2 regions of the Rosistilla oblonga genome follow, and region 2 is predicted to be linked to the other one. Evidence: riboswitches for the same ligand, from Rfam matches in the RefSeq annotation. Region 2 holds a riboswitch; the other holds the start of a gene.
What was found. Region 2 has a riboswitch for cobalamin ahead of CA51_RS06260 (DUF1559 family PulG-like putative transporter). Riboswitches for the same ligand answer to the same signal wherever they lie in the genome.
Positions count from the first base shown of each region.

Region 1: it holds a riboswitch for cobalamin, as region 2 does, so the genes downstream of both, CA51_RS22670 (DUF1559 family PulG-like putative transporter) here and CA51_RS06260 (DUF1559 family PulG-like putative transporter) in region 2, are expected to answer to the same signal.

Region 1 is NZ_CP036292.1:6,439,002-6,446,762, forward strand. It holds gene CA51_RS22645 (tetratricopeptide repeat protein) at 1-546, opposite strand, end outside; gene CA51_RS22650 (hypothetical protein) at 618-1,019, opposite strand; gene CA51_RS22655 (RES family NAD+ phosphorylase) at 1,333-1,542, shown strand; gene CA51_RS22660 (hypothetical protein) at 1,628-2,188, shown strand; gene CA51_RS26430 (hypothetical protein) at 2,202-2,327, shown strand; gene CA51_RS22665 (hypothetical protein) at 2,380-2,571, shown strand; cobalamin riboswitch at 2,591-2,814, shown strand; gene CA51_RS22670 (DUF1559 family PulG-like putative transporter) at 2,985-4,040, shown strand; gene CA51_RS22675 (cobyric acid synthase) at 4,033-5,604, shown strand; gene cobO (cob(I)yrinic acid a,c-diamide adenosyltransferase) at 5,594-6,208, shown strand; gene cobU (bifunctional adenosylcobinamide kinase/adenosylcobinamide-phosphate guanylyltransferase) at 6,208-6,876, shown strand; gene CA51_RS22690 (ABC transporter substrate-binding protein) at 6,873-7,761, shown strand, end outside.
Region 2 is NZ_CP036292.1:1,738,895-1,746,655, forward strand. It holds gene CA51_RS06250 (3-keto-disaccharide hydrolase) at 1-636, shown strand, start outside; gene CA51_RS06255 (DUF4465 domain-containing protein) at 660-1,502, opposite strand; gene CA51_RS06260 (DUF1559 family PulG-like putative transporter) at 1,599-2,558, opposite strand; cobalamin riboswitch at 2,826-3,053, opposite strand; gene CA51_RS06265 (UbiA family prenyltransferase) at 3,297-4,136, opposite strand; gene CA51_RS06270 (glycosyltransferase family 2 protein) at 4,212-5,348, opposite strand; gene CA51_RS06275 (lysophospholipid acyltransferase family protein) at 5,345-6,154, opposite strand; gene CA51_RS06280 (S9 family peptidase) at 6,229-7,761, opposite strand, start outside.

The DNA.
Region 1 (7,761 bases), 2.6 Mb from region 2:
AAACTCCCCCGGCTCGAAGTCGAGCGGGACGTGGCAGTTTGCCGGTTCGATCCCGTTGATCTTCCAGTCGAATCGCCGCCACCAAGACAGCGACTTGGCCCAACTGCGAATCGCACCGGAGATCCGCACCGCCATCGGATGATCCAGCTCGTGGGTCTCCGTTAACACCGAGACCGCACCGCTCGGGGAACCTTTCATCAGCAGCGCCGTTGCGAAGTTTCGCTTGTAGGCATTGCTCAGCTCTTTTCGCTCGGACACTCCGTCGGCTTGCAACACAAACTGACGAAAGACGGCGACAGCTTCCTCGGGTCGCCCCGCCCGCATCAGGCAGACGCCCAAGGCGTTGCGGATCTGGATATCAAAACCGGCGGCTCGCAGGACTTCGACAGCTTCTTCGTAATCAGACTCCCGCACCAGACTGGCGACGCGTTCAAAGACCTGATGCTTGAACCCGGCTTTGGTAGGACTCAGTTGCGATTGGTTGGGGTGCTTCTTCGCCCCCTCGTGACTCTTCTTCGATACGTTGGATAAATTGCGCGCAGACATCGAGACAGCTCTCTATAGAAAGAGGAATATGCGTAGATAAAAACAGATTTCAAACAGACCGTGGAGGTTGTTTAAATCTGCAAACGCACATTCAGCCCGACCAGCGTCGCGCCGCAGCCCAGCATCGATCGCTGAGAGGATGCCGCTATCGCCAACGAACTCCATCGGCTCGATACAGAGTCCAGCAGCGCCACCGCGTTGCCAAACGGTTTGGCCTCTTGCTGTCGAAACTCGCCCTGCTGAGCACCGTTGGGCAGCTCGACTCTCAGGTACGGTTTGGCAACAACCGCACCATCGATCGCTGCCTGCTCTGCAGCTCCACCGCGCGAAGACGCAGGACGCATCCCCAGCGGTGCGACTTGAGCTACCGCGACGCAGATCAGCAACCCGATCACCGGCCCGGCGGCGCAGCGATTCCCCGAGGGCTGAGCCCCTACAGGTTTAAGATCGCGAGGAGATGCTTGACGCGGCATCGTAAGAAAGCGAGCAGAGGAAAAGCGCAGCCGAAATGGAACATGAAATTAAAAGGCTTCGCATACATCATCTATTATCGGCCCGCAGCTCCCAACGGCAAGAGCGAATGATCGCAGGCCCTGGGCAATTCAGTGTTTCAATTTGAGGTATCAGCCGGCACGCGTTAGCGTCCGGTTTCACAGGAGAACGCCACGCCAGCGTGTGCCGGCGATTACGCCGCGGGTTACTGCGGCGGCAAAAGTCGAGCTAAGCAAAACGCTTGACCTAACCCACTCCAAGATCCGGAAAACGTTAGGATTCGACTAGAAGACGTTGATCCAGGAAGACTGGAGAGCCTTGCAAAGAGTGGGCGAGGAGTCCTGGACTCAAGCCATTGGTCGAGGTTCCTGCATCGCAAAATTCGAGGCCCTAATTGTTGCCTCTGCGCGAAAGATCGACGGCAAGAACATTGTCATCTTTCCCCAGAATCTCTCCAACACCAGCAAGATCGACATTCTCGGCAGCGACCAACTGCCGACGTGAAGACGCATTCAAGCATGCACAAATGCAGGAAATAATGCTTGCCGATCTGCTTGCGTCCGATAGAATACAACAGGAGGATTCGAGCATGACAACCGAAAAGCGTACGCCAAGAGCAAAGACGGCAAAGAACCGACCAACCAAAAGAGCGACCGCGAGAGGGGGGAAAGTCCAGGCACGATCAAGCAAAACGGGCAAGCGAACGGTGTCGCTGAAAACAGTGTCGACCGACGGTACGATTGTTTCTGGAAATCGCTCCGGTGCTAAAAACGTGATCGTCAGCACGGGAGTACGCGGCCTCAAGGGACAAGGACTACTTCAAGTTGGACAAGTGAAAAAGCTTGAACTTCGCGATCGTTTAGGAATGCCCCGGCAAATGTTCGGGCGCATCGTGAACGTGGCGGAGCGAACGATTGCCAAAGTAGAATCGGGCAACGCTGACGCCGACAAGTTGATACGACCTTACAACGAAGTTTATCGGCTTTGGGAAGCGTTAGGCGATTTGGTTGACCCCGAATCGCTTGGCCTATGGTTCCAGACTCCCAACGAGTCTTTCGATGGATTGAAACCGGTCGAGGTCATCGAGCGTGGCGAAATTGATCGACTCTGGGACATGGTGTTCGAGTTGCAAACAGGTATGCCGGGATAATGAAAAGATTGCAATGAACGCTGACTCCAAAGAATCCGCTTTCGGGCAGGACAGCAACGACCAAATGATCGCCAGCGGTGGGAAGTTGGGCGAAACTCGTGAGCCGCAAGGGGCTAGCCGCGAGTTTTGGTTGGGCTAGCGACTTGCCGCTCATGCCATGTCCTTCTGGATCAGCCCACTGAGGTTCCCGCATGAATATCACCTCGCCACAACAGATTGATACATGGCTGTCGTCCCGATCAGAACACCAAAGGCTGGAGTTCAAAGAGGCCAAGGATCAGTTCGACAACAAAAAGCTGTATCGTTATTGCGTCGCGATCGCCAACCAAGGCGACACTCACCCTCCCACCTGGGGTGGATGGCTTATAAGAAAAGACGATTGACGACAGCCATGCAATCGATAATACTCGGGCCGTTCGAGGTGACGGGAGTGTTGTTGCACTGCCCGTGAACAGGGAACTCCGGTGAAATTCCGGGACGGTCCGGCCGCTGTGTGCCGCTGGCAACCTCAATCGGGTTGCATCGATTGCTTCTTCTTTTGGCCATTGCTCGGTTAGCGAGTGAGAAGGCGTGGAGCTATCGAAACGGTGGTGAGTCAGAAGACCTACCTCGCACAAGATGATTCTGTGCCTTCTCGGATTGAGGCGGTTGTCGCGATCGAATGTCATCCCATTCGATCGGAATGATTTTCTTGCAGTGACCAATTTGGCGTACAGCCCATCCTCGTCTCTCATCCGCTGCGCTTTCGAGCGCGATGGCAAGAGTGCGGTTGTGGCCAACGACGCCCAAATCTCTTATGTCCCATTCCATCAAACACGAGTTTTCGTACGCAGTTGCCCCAACCAGCCTCGCCAAAAATTCAAAACGCGGTTTCACGCTCGTTGAACTTTTGGTCGTGATCAGCATCATCGGGGTCCTCGTCGGCCTGTTATTGCCCGCCGTCCAAGCAGCTCGCGAAGCTGCACGACGGATGTCATGCAGCAACAATCTAAAACAGATCGGCCTCTCGCTTCACAACTATGAATCGGCGTTCCGAGTCTTCCCGTCCCAGTCGTCATCGCCGGGGCCGGGTGCAGAGTGGACGACGCAGCGGGGCAGCTGGTTCACGTCGATCCTGCCGTTCATCGAACAAGACGGACTCTTCAGTTCCTTCGACAGTGACTATCACTGGCACGCCCCGGAGAATCTCGAAGCGGTGTCGACGGAAGTCCCAATGCTTCGCTGCCCATCGGCTCCCGATCGCACTGGGTTTGAGTGGACGGTGCTTGTCGATTATCCCAACGGTTCGTCGACCTATTCGCTCACCGCGAGAGACACCTATTACGGCGCCACCACCGACTACGCCAACGTCGGCGGTGTCGGATCGCAGCTGAGTGCAACGCTTCCACCACAGCAGCAACTCTCCGATCCAAGCAACTGCGGCGTGCTCAAATCAACCGCCGTACGATTGGCTGAAATCATTGACGGCTTGTCCAACACCGTCTTGCTGGTGGAATGTGCCGGACGGCCTGTGCTGTACCAAAACGGACGTGCGGTACCCGACGGTGCCACTCCCAAAACATGGAGCGGAAGCTCCAGCGTGACGCGGCCCCTGCCGACCGGTGGCGTCTGGGCCAGCCACAACAAAGGGTTTCTGGTGTACGGATCCCAACCCGATGGCAACACCGCGATTCGTCCCGGTCTGTGTAGCGTGAATTGCAGCAACGACAACGAGGTCTATGCGTTCCATCCCGGCGGAGCCAATGTGCTGATGTCCGATGGGGCGGTGCGGTTTATAAGCGAATCGCTCCCGATCGAGCAGCTTGTTGCGTTGGTCAGCCGCAATGGGCGGGAGGTCGTTTCGATTGACTGATCCGCCGCAAGCCAAAGTGTTGATGGTCGTGGGAACCAGTTCGTCGGCGGGCAAGAGCCTGTTGACGGCTGCGATCTGCCGTTGCTTCGCTCGACGCGGTTTACGCGTCGCACCGTTCAAAGCGCAGAACATGTCCAACAACGCAGCGGTCTGCAGCGGCGGAGGCGAAATCGGCAGGTCGCAAGCACTGCAAGCGATTGCCGCGGGCGTGGCCCCCAGCTTGGACATGAACCCGGTTTTATTGAAACCCGAAGGGCAGACCCGTTCGCAAGTTGTGGTCAATGGCCAGCCGACGCAAACGCGTGAAGCGACCGATTACTTTCAACGCCGCGAACAATTGTGGCCCATCGTCACATCGGCTCTCGACCGACTGCGGGCCAACAACGATGTTGTCGTGATCGAAGGGGCTGGCAGCCCGGTAGAGTTGAATTTGGCGGGCGTCGAACTGGTCAACATGTCGGTTGCCCGCTACTGCCAGGCTCCCGTCTTGCTGGTTGGCGACATCGAACGCGGCGGCGTGTTCGCGCAATTGCTCGGCACCCTGTGGCTACTGTCGCCCGAAGACCGCGCGCTGGTGCGGGGGCTGATCGTCAACAAGTTTCGAGGCGATCTTTCGCTTTTTGATTCGGGAGTGGAGATCCTGGAGCAGCGCGGCAAAGTTCCCGTGCTTGGCGTTCTCCCCTGGATCGGATCGCTGCACTTGCCCGAAGAAGATGCGGTGGCGCTGGACTGTCTGGCCCAGCCCAGCGATCCTTCAAGCGAGACAGACGAAGGCCGGCGCGTCGACGTCGCCGTCATCCGGTTGCCTCACATCGCCAACTTCGACGACTTCGATCCCCTGGATGCCGAACCCAACGTTCGGCTGCGCTACGTTCGTTCGTGCAGCGATCTGGGGGATCCCGATGTGGTAATCCTGCCTGGCACCAAAAACACCTTTGGCGATCTGAAATGGTTGCGCGACGTCGGGCTAGCCGATCGAGTGAAGCAATTGTCGGAAAAGGAAACGCACATCATCGGCATCTGTGGTGGCTATCAGATGCTGGGCCGACAGATCAACAACCCGCAAGGTCTGGAAGGCGGAGCGCATCGCGTCGAAGGACTGGGCCTGCTGGATGCCGAGACCACCTTCGGAGCGGCCAAACAGACTCGCCAGGTTCGGTTTGAAGTCCTCGACGAATCGGTCGTCCAAGGGATGCAAGGACAGACAGTTGTCGGCTACGAAATTCACCACGGCCAAACAGCAACTCAATCCGCTTGGTTGAAAAAGACCGACGCCCAAGAACCTTCGGAAGCAGCGGGCGCCGTCGATGGTGCCAGCGCCGCCGGGGGCCGGATCTGGGGATGTTATCTGCACGGCCTGTTCCACAACGATCCGTGGCGCAGCGCATTGTTGCGGAAACTAGGAATCTCGCCCGCCCCCGCTCAAGCCCTCTCATCGCACGACCAACTGCAACACTCTCTCGATCGGCTCGCCAATGCCTTTGAGGCACACGTCGACTTTGATCGATTGATGGACATTGTGTTCGAATCCTCCCCTCCACAAGAGCCCCAACATGACGGATGAAACCAACGAAGAACATCGCAAGCGGATGGTTCGGATCAACGAGATCAAAGATCGGCAACTAGCCAGCGCCACCAAGGAAAAGGGGCTGGTGATCGTTCACACCGGTGCGGGCAAAGGCAAATCGACGGCAGCGTTTGGGATGGCGATCCGCGCCCTCGGCCAAGGCATGAAGGTCGGGATCGTGCAGTTCATCAAGGGAGCGATCCCAACGGGAGAAGCCGAATTCATCAAACAGATCTCCGCAACCGGCATGCCGATCGAAATGCACACGATGGGCGAAGGGTTCACTTGGAAGACTCAAGACCGCGAGCGCGATATCGCAACCGCGATGAAAGGCTGGGAGCAGGCGGTCCAACTGATGCGCGACCCGTCGTTCGACCTGATCGTGTTGGACGAATTAAACATCGCAACCAAATACGATTACGTCCCCGCGTCGGTGGTCGTCGACGAATTGTTGGCGAAGCGGCCGATGTTGCACGTCGCGGTGACCGGCCGCAACGCCAGTCCGGAACTGATCGAGATCGCGGATTTGGTATCCGAGATGAAGGTCATCAAACATCCGTATGCCCACGGCATCCAACCGCAACGTGGAGTCGAGTTTTGATGTCGCAAGCTGACGAGCAAGATCAATCTTCCGGTCCGGCCGGCTCGGTGACGCTGGTTCTCGGAGGCGTGCGGAGCGGCAAGAGTCGGTTTGCGCAAGACCTCGCCGCGCAAATCGGCGGCGACGACGTGCTGTTTGTTGCCACCGCACAGGCTTCGTTTCAAGACCAGCCGGCCGACGAAGAGATGACGCGCCGCATCGATCATCACCGGCGGTCGCGTCCGTCGGCGTGGTCAACGCTCGAGCAACCACGGGACGTGGGACAAGCGATCCTGCAGACATCGCATCTGGCAAGCGTCGTGCTTGTCGATTGCTTGACCCTGTTGGTCAGCAACGTCATCTGCGACGGCGACCACTCCAAAAGTGGGCTCCACGATTTGGAAGCCCGCGTGATCGCGGAGGTCGATGCATTGATCCAGGTCGCTGCGAAACGACCGACACATTTGATCATCGTCTCGGGCGAAGTCGGTTGTGGCATCGTCCCCGAACATCCGCTGGGACGCACGTTTCGCGATCTGCTTGGCTTGGCGAACCAACGCCTCGCCGCCTCCGACGCGACAACCTACTGGATGGTCGCTGGACTGGCGATCAACGCGACAGCGATTGCATCCTCCACCGAACAGGCGGCTCAACAGATCCAACATCTCGCCAACGGAGCAGTCCAATGAACCACGCTCATCGTACGCTCCGATTTTGGTTGCTGCCTCTCCTAACGCTGCTCGCATTTGCCGCGGGCTGTCGCCAGGAAACGTCCAGCAGACCGGAGACCTCGCCGTCGGCGAGCGTCCAAACGATTTCCGATCGCCTGGATCGCGAAGTTCCGGCACAGCAACCCGCACAGCGAATCATCAGCCTCTCACCGGCGACCACGGAACTGTTGTTCGCCCTCGGACTCGGCGACTCGGTTGTCGGCGCAACCAAACATTGCAACTTCCCCCCCGCAGCACTCGAAATCCCACGCGTTGGCGGCGGCACGCTGGAGAGCATCAGCGCCGAAGTCATCGTCGCGGCTCAGCCGGATCTGGTGCTTTGCAAATGGGACTATCATCAACCGTTGATCGAATCACTGGATCGGTTGCAGGTCCGATCGATGGCGATTGGTGCCAAGAATCTGCAGGAGTTGTTCGAAGAGGCGAGGTGGATCGGAAAGTTGACCGACCGCACCGCGGAGGCCGAAGCGTTGGTCAGCAGGATGCAAAACCAACAACAGCATCTGTTGAACGTCGTCTCGCGCGTCAAACACGATCCTCCGATCCGCGTCTTCTACGAAGTTTGGGACGATCCATTGATGACCGCGGGACCGGATTCCTTTATCGACGAATTGCTGACGATGGCGGGGCTGCAAAACATCGTTTCCGACACGGCGGTTCGGTACCCAAGAATCAGTTCCGAAACGGTACTGCAAGGCGATCCCCAGTTGATCCTGGCACCAACAACCCATTTTGAGCAAGTCGACCTCGCGGAGATTCGCTCCCGACCGGGCTGGGATTTGATCACCGCCGTGACCAACCAGAGAATCTACTTGATCTCGGGCGACGAGATCTCTCGCTGTG
Region 2 (7,761 bases):
GGCGCGGCGATCGGACAGGATGACGATCAATGGACCGACCTCTTCAACGGCGAAGACACCAGCGGCTGGAACAATCCGTATGAATGGGGCGAAGTCAACGTCGTCGACGGCGAGATCCATCTGACAGCGTCGAAGAAGTTTTTCCTGGTCACCGACAAGAAATACGGCGACTTTGTTTTCGAAGGCGAGGTGATGATTCCCGAGGGGCAAGCGAATTCGGGCTTCATGTTCCGCTGTCACTCCGAAAAGAACAAGGTCTACGGTTACCAAGCCGAATGCGATGGATCGGATCGCCGCTGGTCGGGCGGTCTGTATGACGAGAGTCGCCGCGGATGGATCTGGCCGAGCATCAAGGGCCGCACCAAAGAAGCGAAGTTCCTGGAGCATGCTGAGGAATCGCAAGCCTACTTTAAGAAGCCCGAAGTCGCCGGCGCGTTGGACCGCAACGGCTGGAACAAGTACCGAATCACTTGCCAAGGCGACTCGCTGAAGATCGAAGTCAACGGCGTCGTCACGACCGAGATCGAAGACGACACCGATGCAAGTGGCTTCATCGCCATCCAACACCACGGCGAAAAAGGGCAGACCTACCGCTTCCGCAATCTGCGGATCAAGGAACTGAAGCCGCAGAGCTAGCCGGCGGAGCGTCCCGGCTGAGATCAGCTGGTTTGATTTTTCTGCTGTCGTTTGTTGCGACGTCGCCGAGCGATTCCGCCGGCGACCAGGGCAACCGACAGCATCGCCATGCTTCCCGGTTCGGGAACGGCTGCGGTGACGGCAAGATTGTCAATCGCTACGTAAGCGGGCGTGTTGAGTCCCCAGGTGCCGACGTCGCTGCCGTCCAGTGTTATCCCGATCGAACGCGCGTCGCCCAGTCCCGTCAGATCGACGGTCTGCCAGTCCTCGACAATGTAGTCCAACGAGTCGTCGCTAAATCGGAAATCGCTCAAATAGAACTCGACGCTTCCGGTACTCGCTCCGCCGACATCGGCTTGTTCAAAGCCGGTGAAGGTGACGCGGAAGTAATCGGGGTCGCTTCCCGTGGATCCACCGAACTTCTTGGCAAAACCGCCATCACCGTCGCCATCACGCATCGAGATTCCGGCATAGGTCGTATTGGCGACGGCGATCGATTTCGCTTGCAGATTGGCCGACAGGTTGAAGTAAGCGGCGTTTGGGGAAAAGCCGGTTCCGATCACATAGTTGCCATTTCCACTGACATCGGTCCCCGGGTAAGCCGCAAACTGATTGGTGTAGCCCGCGGTGGTTGTGTTGTTGACGTTGGAATAACTCCACCCCGGTCCCCATTGGTTTGTCCCAAAGGTGACGCCGCGGGAAGACCAGCTGCCGGTAGCGGCTCCATAACCGTAGCCGTTCAAATAGCTACCGTCGGCAGTGGTGTCGGTGTATCCGGACAGTTCATCGAAATCGATCACCATGTCGGCAAGCGAAGGCGTCGCCGCGGCGAGCGAGATCATCAAAGCAAACAGTTGAATTTTCATTGTTGTGGTTTCGTCAGAGTTGTGGAATTCAGTGGTCGATGGAATCGTGAGCTGCGTCGCAAGTCGGCAGCCAAGCATTCCATCGAGGGTTAAAAATCAGTAGGCGCTGGAGTCAACCACTTCGCCCTTGCCGCGAGTGATCAGTTTTCCAAGCAGCTGTTTGTCGATCGTTTCGGCCATCAAGATCGTTCGGCCATCGGCAAACAGCACCGTTGCCCCTCCGGTGTGCAGACTGCGGATCTCGTTGTCGCCGATCCAGGCGTCGGGATCGTTGATTCCGTAGGCCTGCACAAAGACGTTGCGGCCATTGATCCATTCGCTGTCCGGGCCGCCGACGTCTTCGGCAACTGCGAGCGTTTGCGTGAGCCCATCGCGGATGTCGCGAAACCGCACCGACCGCTCGTACAAGAAGAGGCCATCTTCCGGATCGCGATCGACGATTCGTTCGCCGTAGATGCCGCCGTAATCGGACCTGCCCCGCGTCGCGGGACGCTCGATCGCAGTGGGGCATTCGTAAACGCTCAGCCGCGTCGACGCGGCGGGCAGATTTTCAGGGGCGTCATACGGCAGCGACCAATCGATTTGGGCATGGACGTTTTGTTGCTCCAAGAAAGGCAACAGCATCGCCGACCAAGCGAACTGCCGCTGCGTTGGCGGTGCGCCCCACGACCGCCACTCGATACATCCGGTTGGCAGCGTCTGATGCACGTCGTGGTAGTTGTGCAGCGCGATTCCCTGCTGACGCAAGTTGTTCTTACAGCTCATCTTGAGAGCGGCTTCGCGAGCCGCTTGAACGGCCGGCAACAGCAGGGCGACCAAGATCCCGATGATCGCAATCACGACCAATAATTCGATCAAAGTGAACCCAGCGGCTTGGCATGTTGGCTGTCGCAATTTCGCGAGCCGAACGATTTCCAGTTGCTCCGCCGGCGAGGCAGCTGACCAACCGGTGATTTCATCTTTCGTGCGGCCGCATCCGCTGCAAATCGCTTGGCAATCCAACCGGCACTGCTTAGTGCAGGGCGATGCGATCCGTCGCTGCTTGGCGCTTGGCATCTCTGTCCCGATCCCTTCGCTACTGCGTCGAAACACGCTTCGCCACGAGACCTCGGCGCGCAGCTTCCCTGTCTTCTGAGAACCGATTTCGATTTTCAGAAAGTGTGAGCGCGCAGCGACAAAGGGGGCAAGAACGTATCGACAACCGATGAAATTAAACAATGTGTTGTGTCGACACCATGCAGAGTGAACGACAAATACGCCGTGTTTCACTAGCAATTGGGGGACAGAACACATTGCAACGACCGCCTCAATCCAAGAAGGCACTCAATCGTCTTACGCGTGGTAGGTCTTCTGACTCACTGCCTTTCGAATACTCACAGCCTTCTCGCCTGGAATTCCAAGCAATGGCACTTCGGTAGAAGGAGCATCGAATCGAATGCGTTGGCACTCGAAGCAGTTCACAGCGGCTGGACCGTCCCGGTTTTTCACCGGAGTTCCCTGTTCGCTCGCAGTGCAGAAGCACCGCAAGTCACCACGAACGAGTCACATGATAGTACCGCGATTTCCAGCGTCAACCGCCACTTTTGGCTGAAGCGACGGCCAAGCCTTCGGCGGGATTCCGCCGTTTGGGGATGTGTGGGATGCCAATCTGCGTCGCTGCCGTTTGGCGGTTTCGTTTCAGATTTCGAAACCACACGCTTCGCCAAACAATGCAAATTTTGGTATGCCGTCGATTAACGGAAGGAGCAATTGGAGCGTGGTTCGATCGATTCTGGGGGCGTTCGTTGTGCTGGATCAATCGACTAAGAAGACGCCATAGCGCCAGACGAAGTGCATCGTGGCGATCACGATTAGGTTCCAGGCGACGAAAAAGAGCTTGGTGAACAGGGGCGGGTATTGTTTGGGGCCGGCGAGTGCATCGAGGCTGAAGAAGATCGCGCCGGCGAACATGAATCCCGCGACGATCGGCGATTGGAAGTAGGTCCACGAGATCGCGACCTCGACCAGCATGATCCCGACCAACAACCACTTCGACGGGACCGCGCCGAGCGTGATCGCGGTGTTATGACGCTCGGCGATGCGGTCCTCTTCGATATCCATCAACTGGCCAAACAGATGACTCTGCATCGCAAACAACGCGCTGAAGACCATCGTCGCCGCATTCAACTGAGGCACGCCACAGAGCCAACTGCCCAGCAGAAAGATCAATAGGTAGCCGATCTGATTCATCAGATCCAAGACCGGCAGGCGTTTAAATCCGAGCGTGTTGTAGGTCGCGTTGGTCAGTAGCACCGCGGCGAACCAGAGCAGCATCCACCAACCGCCGATGATCACAAACGCGATCAGAAACGGGACCTGCACCGCGGCGATGATCCATGGCAGACGACGCCGCATCGCCGCGTCGGGCCGTCCGCCAAACAGCCAGCTGTCCTTTCGCGGGTTGCAGCGATCGCTGACGTAGTCGCCCAGGTCGTTCCAACCATACAACAGCAAGCCAAGAGGAAAGCTGACGTAGAAACAGCCGAGCCAAAACGGGATCGATCCGAACATGTCGCGCCCCGCAAAGGGCAACAGGTAGAACCAGACATGCGTCGGCCAGAATCCAGGCCGAGCGATTTTGATGATTTCCAGCATGTCTTGGCTTCGCTTGCGGTGATACGATCTCGAACACAATCTACCAACCGGCATCGCCGCACGAAAACAACGAAACTAAGATTCGATACGGCCGCGCCAGGCGACTCGGCGTCCGCGACTGTGCCGCCACAACGCGATCCATTGCAGTCCGGCAAACAGCACCAACGCAAAGGGATGCAGCCAAGCCGAGGCCAGCGGCTGGCGAAACCGACGGACCGAAGCGACTCGCGACAGCGTTGCGATACAAAAAGCAAACGCCGCGATCGCACTGGCAATCCATGCTCCCGCGATCGCAAACCCGATCATGGCAATCGCCGCGGCGAGCGGCGCCAAGCAGAAGAGCGTCACCGGGACGATCAACGCCGGGCGGGCGAGCGCTTCGTCGGCGTTTTTGATCACGCCATCAAACACCTCCGCCCCGCTGCGGTACATCCGAACGCTCGCCAGATCGGTCCCATCGATCACGTCGGTCATCAACTCCGCCTGCCGATACGCTCTCGGCAATTTGATCCCATCGTGCCGCGATCGAGCGATCGCGGCGTGACCGCCCGCCAATTCATACGCTTGGCGGTCGGTCATGAACATCTGCCCGCAGCCCGCGGCGTAGGCGGGATCGGTGACGCGTTGCATTCGCCAGATCGGCAAGAATCCCAGCAGGACAAAATGCATCAGCGGTACGATCGCCGTTTCGATCCAGCCGACGGTTTCCTGGTGCGGGAAGCCGCTTAAAAGTGCCAGTGATTGCGGCTGGCCGGCGCGACGGTCCATGCAATGCGAAAGCCTAGCGATCGCGTCGGGTTCGACATGGACATCGGCATCCAAAAACAACAATCGGTCGTGGCGAGCCAGCTTCGATAGCTGCCAACAGGCAAACTGCTTGCCGTTCCAATCGCGTGGCAACTCGTCACCGGGGGCGATCCGCAGTCGCGAGTCCTTTTCGGCGATCCCTGCAACAATCGCTGTTGTCGTGTCTTGGGAATCGTCGTCCAGGACAACGACTTCCAGATCGACGCCTTCGCTAGCCAACAGACGTTCCAAGGTCGCCGCGATCCCCGCGGCTTCGTCTCGCGCCGGGACCAACACGCTGACCGGCGTTGGACGATCGTCGACCTGCGTCGACAAGCGGCGGAAGCAGCAGAGATTCCAAGCGATCATTGCGGCGGGAATGCCCGTCAACAACAAACAGAGGCTAGCCAAGACGATCGCGATCACTGTAATTTTCCGCCATGAGAAGCTTGGTACCGCGTACCGCTCAGCAGCGATCGGAATCGCCGCGCCAGGTCGTATCCCGCTCCGCTACCACGCCCGCCGCGAAGCACGATCTCCAGAGCTTCGGTATCGCGATCGATCGCCACGCGGGCGAGCTGATCTTGCGTCGCGCGAAGCCGCTGCGCCAACAATTCTCTCCAGTCCGACTTGCTCATCTCGCGATGCGCCGCAACGTCGATCGGATCGCCGAGCGCCATCAGCATTTCGGGAAGTCGTTCTTCCCAAAACGGGTACTCGATCGCCAACGGGACGATCGCGCCTCGTTCGAATCGGCTGCACAAATGAGCCAGGCCGGGCATCAGTTCGGCGGAGCGATCGCGAGGGTCGCAGAAGCGGCCTTCGGGAGTCAACCAGAGCGAAGCGGCGGGGCGATCCAAGATCGCACGACTGCAGCGAAGAAAGTTTGCAGCACCCGTGGCAGTCCCCATTTCCAACGGGTAAAAGCCCAAGCGAGCGAGGATCCGGTAACGCTGTAGCGCCGCCGCATCGATCGGAGCGAAGAAGTCGCGATCGGGAAAGCAGATCTCGCAAACGAGGTGCGCGGCCAACGGGTCCCACCATCCAGGATGGTTTCCGTAAACGATCAACGGTTGATCCGGCGCGATACCACGGGCTGCAGCAAGGCCCTCGCGCAGCATCGCCACCGCGTGGAACTGCTTACGAATCATCCGCCGACTGTAGCGACGGAAGCCGCGCAACAGGAAGCGGCTGATCTCGGGAACCGGCGGGTTTGTGGGCGTCTCGCTCATGCGGAGCCCAGATTAGGTCGGCCGCCAGCAAAAAACAAGGCGAGCGTCAACGTCGATTGAAACTCCATCGAGCGCTATCGTCCGCCTGCTGGAAGTTTGTCGTTCAAGTACCGCGTCATCAACGCCCGCAAATGCCGCGTCGTATTTTTCCCTTCGGAGATGCTGTGCGAGCGGTTCGGGTAGGCCCACATGTCGAACGGTTTGTTGTGCCGAATCAATTCGTTGATCAACATCTCGCTGGTTGCATAGTGGCAGTTGTCGTCGCCGGTGCCATGGATCAACAACAGATTGCCCTCCAGTTTGTGGGCGTGTGTAATCGGCGAACCCTCTTGGTAACCGTCGACATTGTCGCTGGGCAATCCCATGTAACGCTCTTGATAGATCGTGTCGTAATAGCGGTGGTTGGGAACCGGAGCGATCGCGATCGCTGTCTTGTAGAGGTCGGGGAATTTGAAGATCGCGCACAGCGACATCGAACCGCCACCGCTCCAACCCCAGATGCCAACGCGATCGGGATCGATATCCTTGCGATCCTTCAAGATCTGCCGGACCGCGGCGGCTTGGTCCAGCGGCGCGTTGATGCCGATCTTGCGATAGATGCTTTTTCGCCAATCGCGTCCCCGCGGCTGAGGCGTCCCGCGATTGTCGATGCTGATCACGACGTAGCCTTGCTGTGCCAGCATTTGATGCCACAGAAAACTCGATCCGCCCCAGCGATCGCGGACCGTGGTCCCCGCCGGTTCGCCATAAACATAGATCAACAGCGGATACTTTTTTCGCAGCTTGTGATTGGGCGGGTTGATGCACCACGCATCGAGTTCGACACCATCGTCGATCGCCACGCGGAACAGTTCCGCCTTGGGCAGTTTTCGTTTCGCCAGTTTCTTACGCAGCGCATCGTTCGCTTCCAACATTTCGATTCGCTGGTGGTCGGGCAGCGAAATCAGATCGGTCTGCGGCGGCGTGTTGAGTGTCGAATAGGTGTGGAAGGCGAACTTGCGATCGGCTGACAGTTGGTAGCGATGCGTTCCCGGTTGATCCGCTGGCGTCAACCGTTGCCATTGGTTGCCGGTCAGCGATGCGGTGTACAAGTACCGCTGGGTGGCGTTCTCGGGCGAGGCGATCACATAAGCGAGCCCCTGTGTCTCGTCGATCCCCAACAACTCGATCGCATCGATTCCTGCGGGCGTGATCGGTGTCAACGCTTGGCCGTCGCGCGAGGCTAGGTAGACGCGTCGCCATCCGTCGTGTTCGCTGATCCAGGTGAAACGCGTGGCATCGTCGAGCCAGAACATTTCGTCGTGCACATCGACCCAGGCGGCGTCGGTTTCGGTGAGTACCGTTCGCATGCGATTCGAATCCACATTCCAAACAATCACTCGGTTTTCGTTTTGCAATCGATTGAATTCTTGCAATACCAGGTCATCGGGCGATGCGGTGTCGACAGCGGGAGGTGCCATGCGGTCGACCGGTTCCCCATCGCCAGGACGTTCGCGACGCGGAGCCCACATGATCCGAGCGATGTAGTGTTGGCGTGGATCGCCCAATTCGATCCACTTCGTTTCGGCGGTTTTGATATCGACGACGCCAACGCGACATGCGGAGTT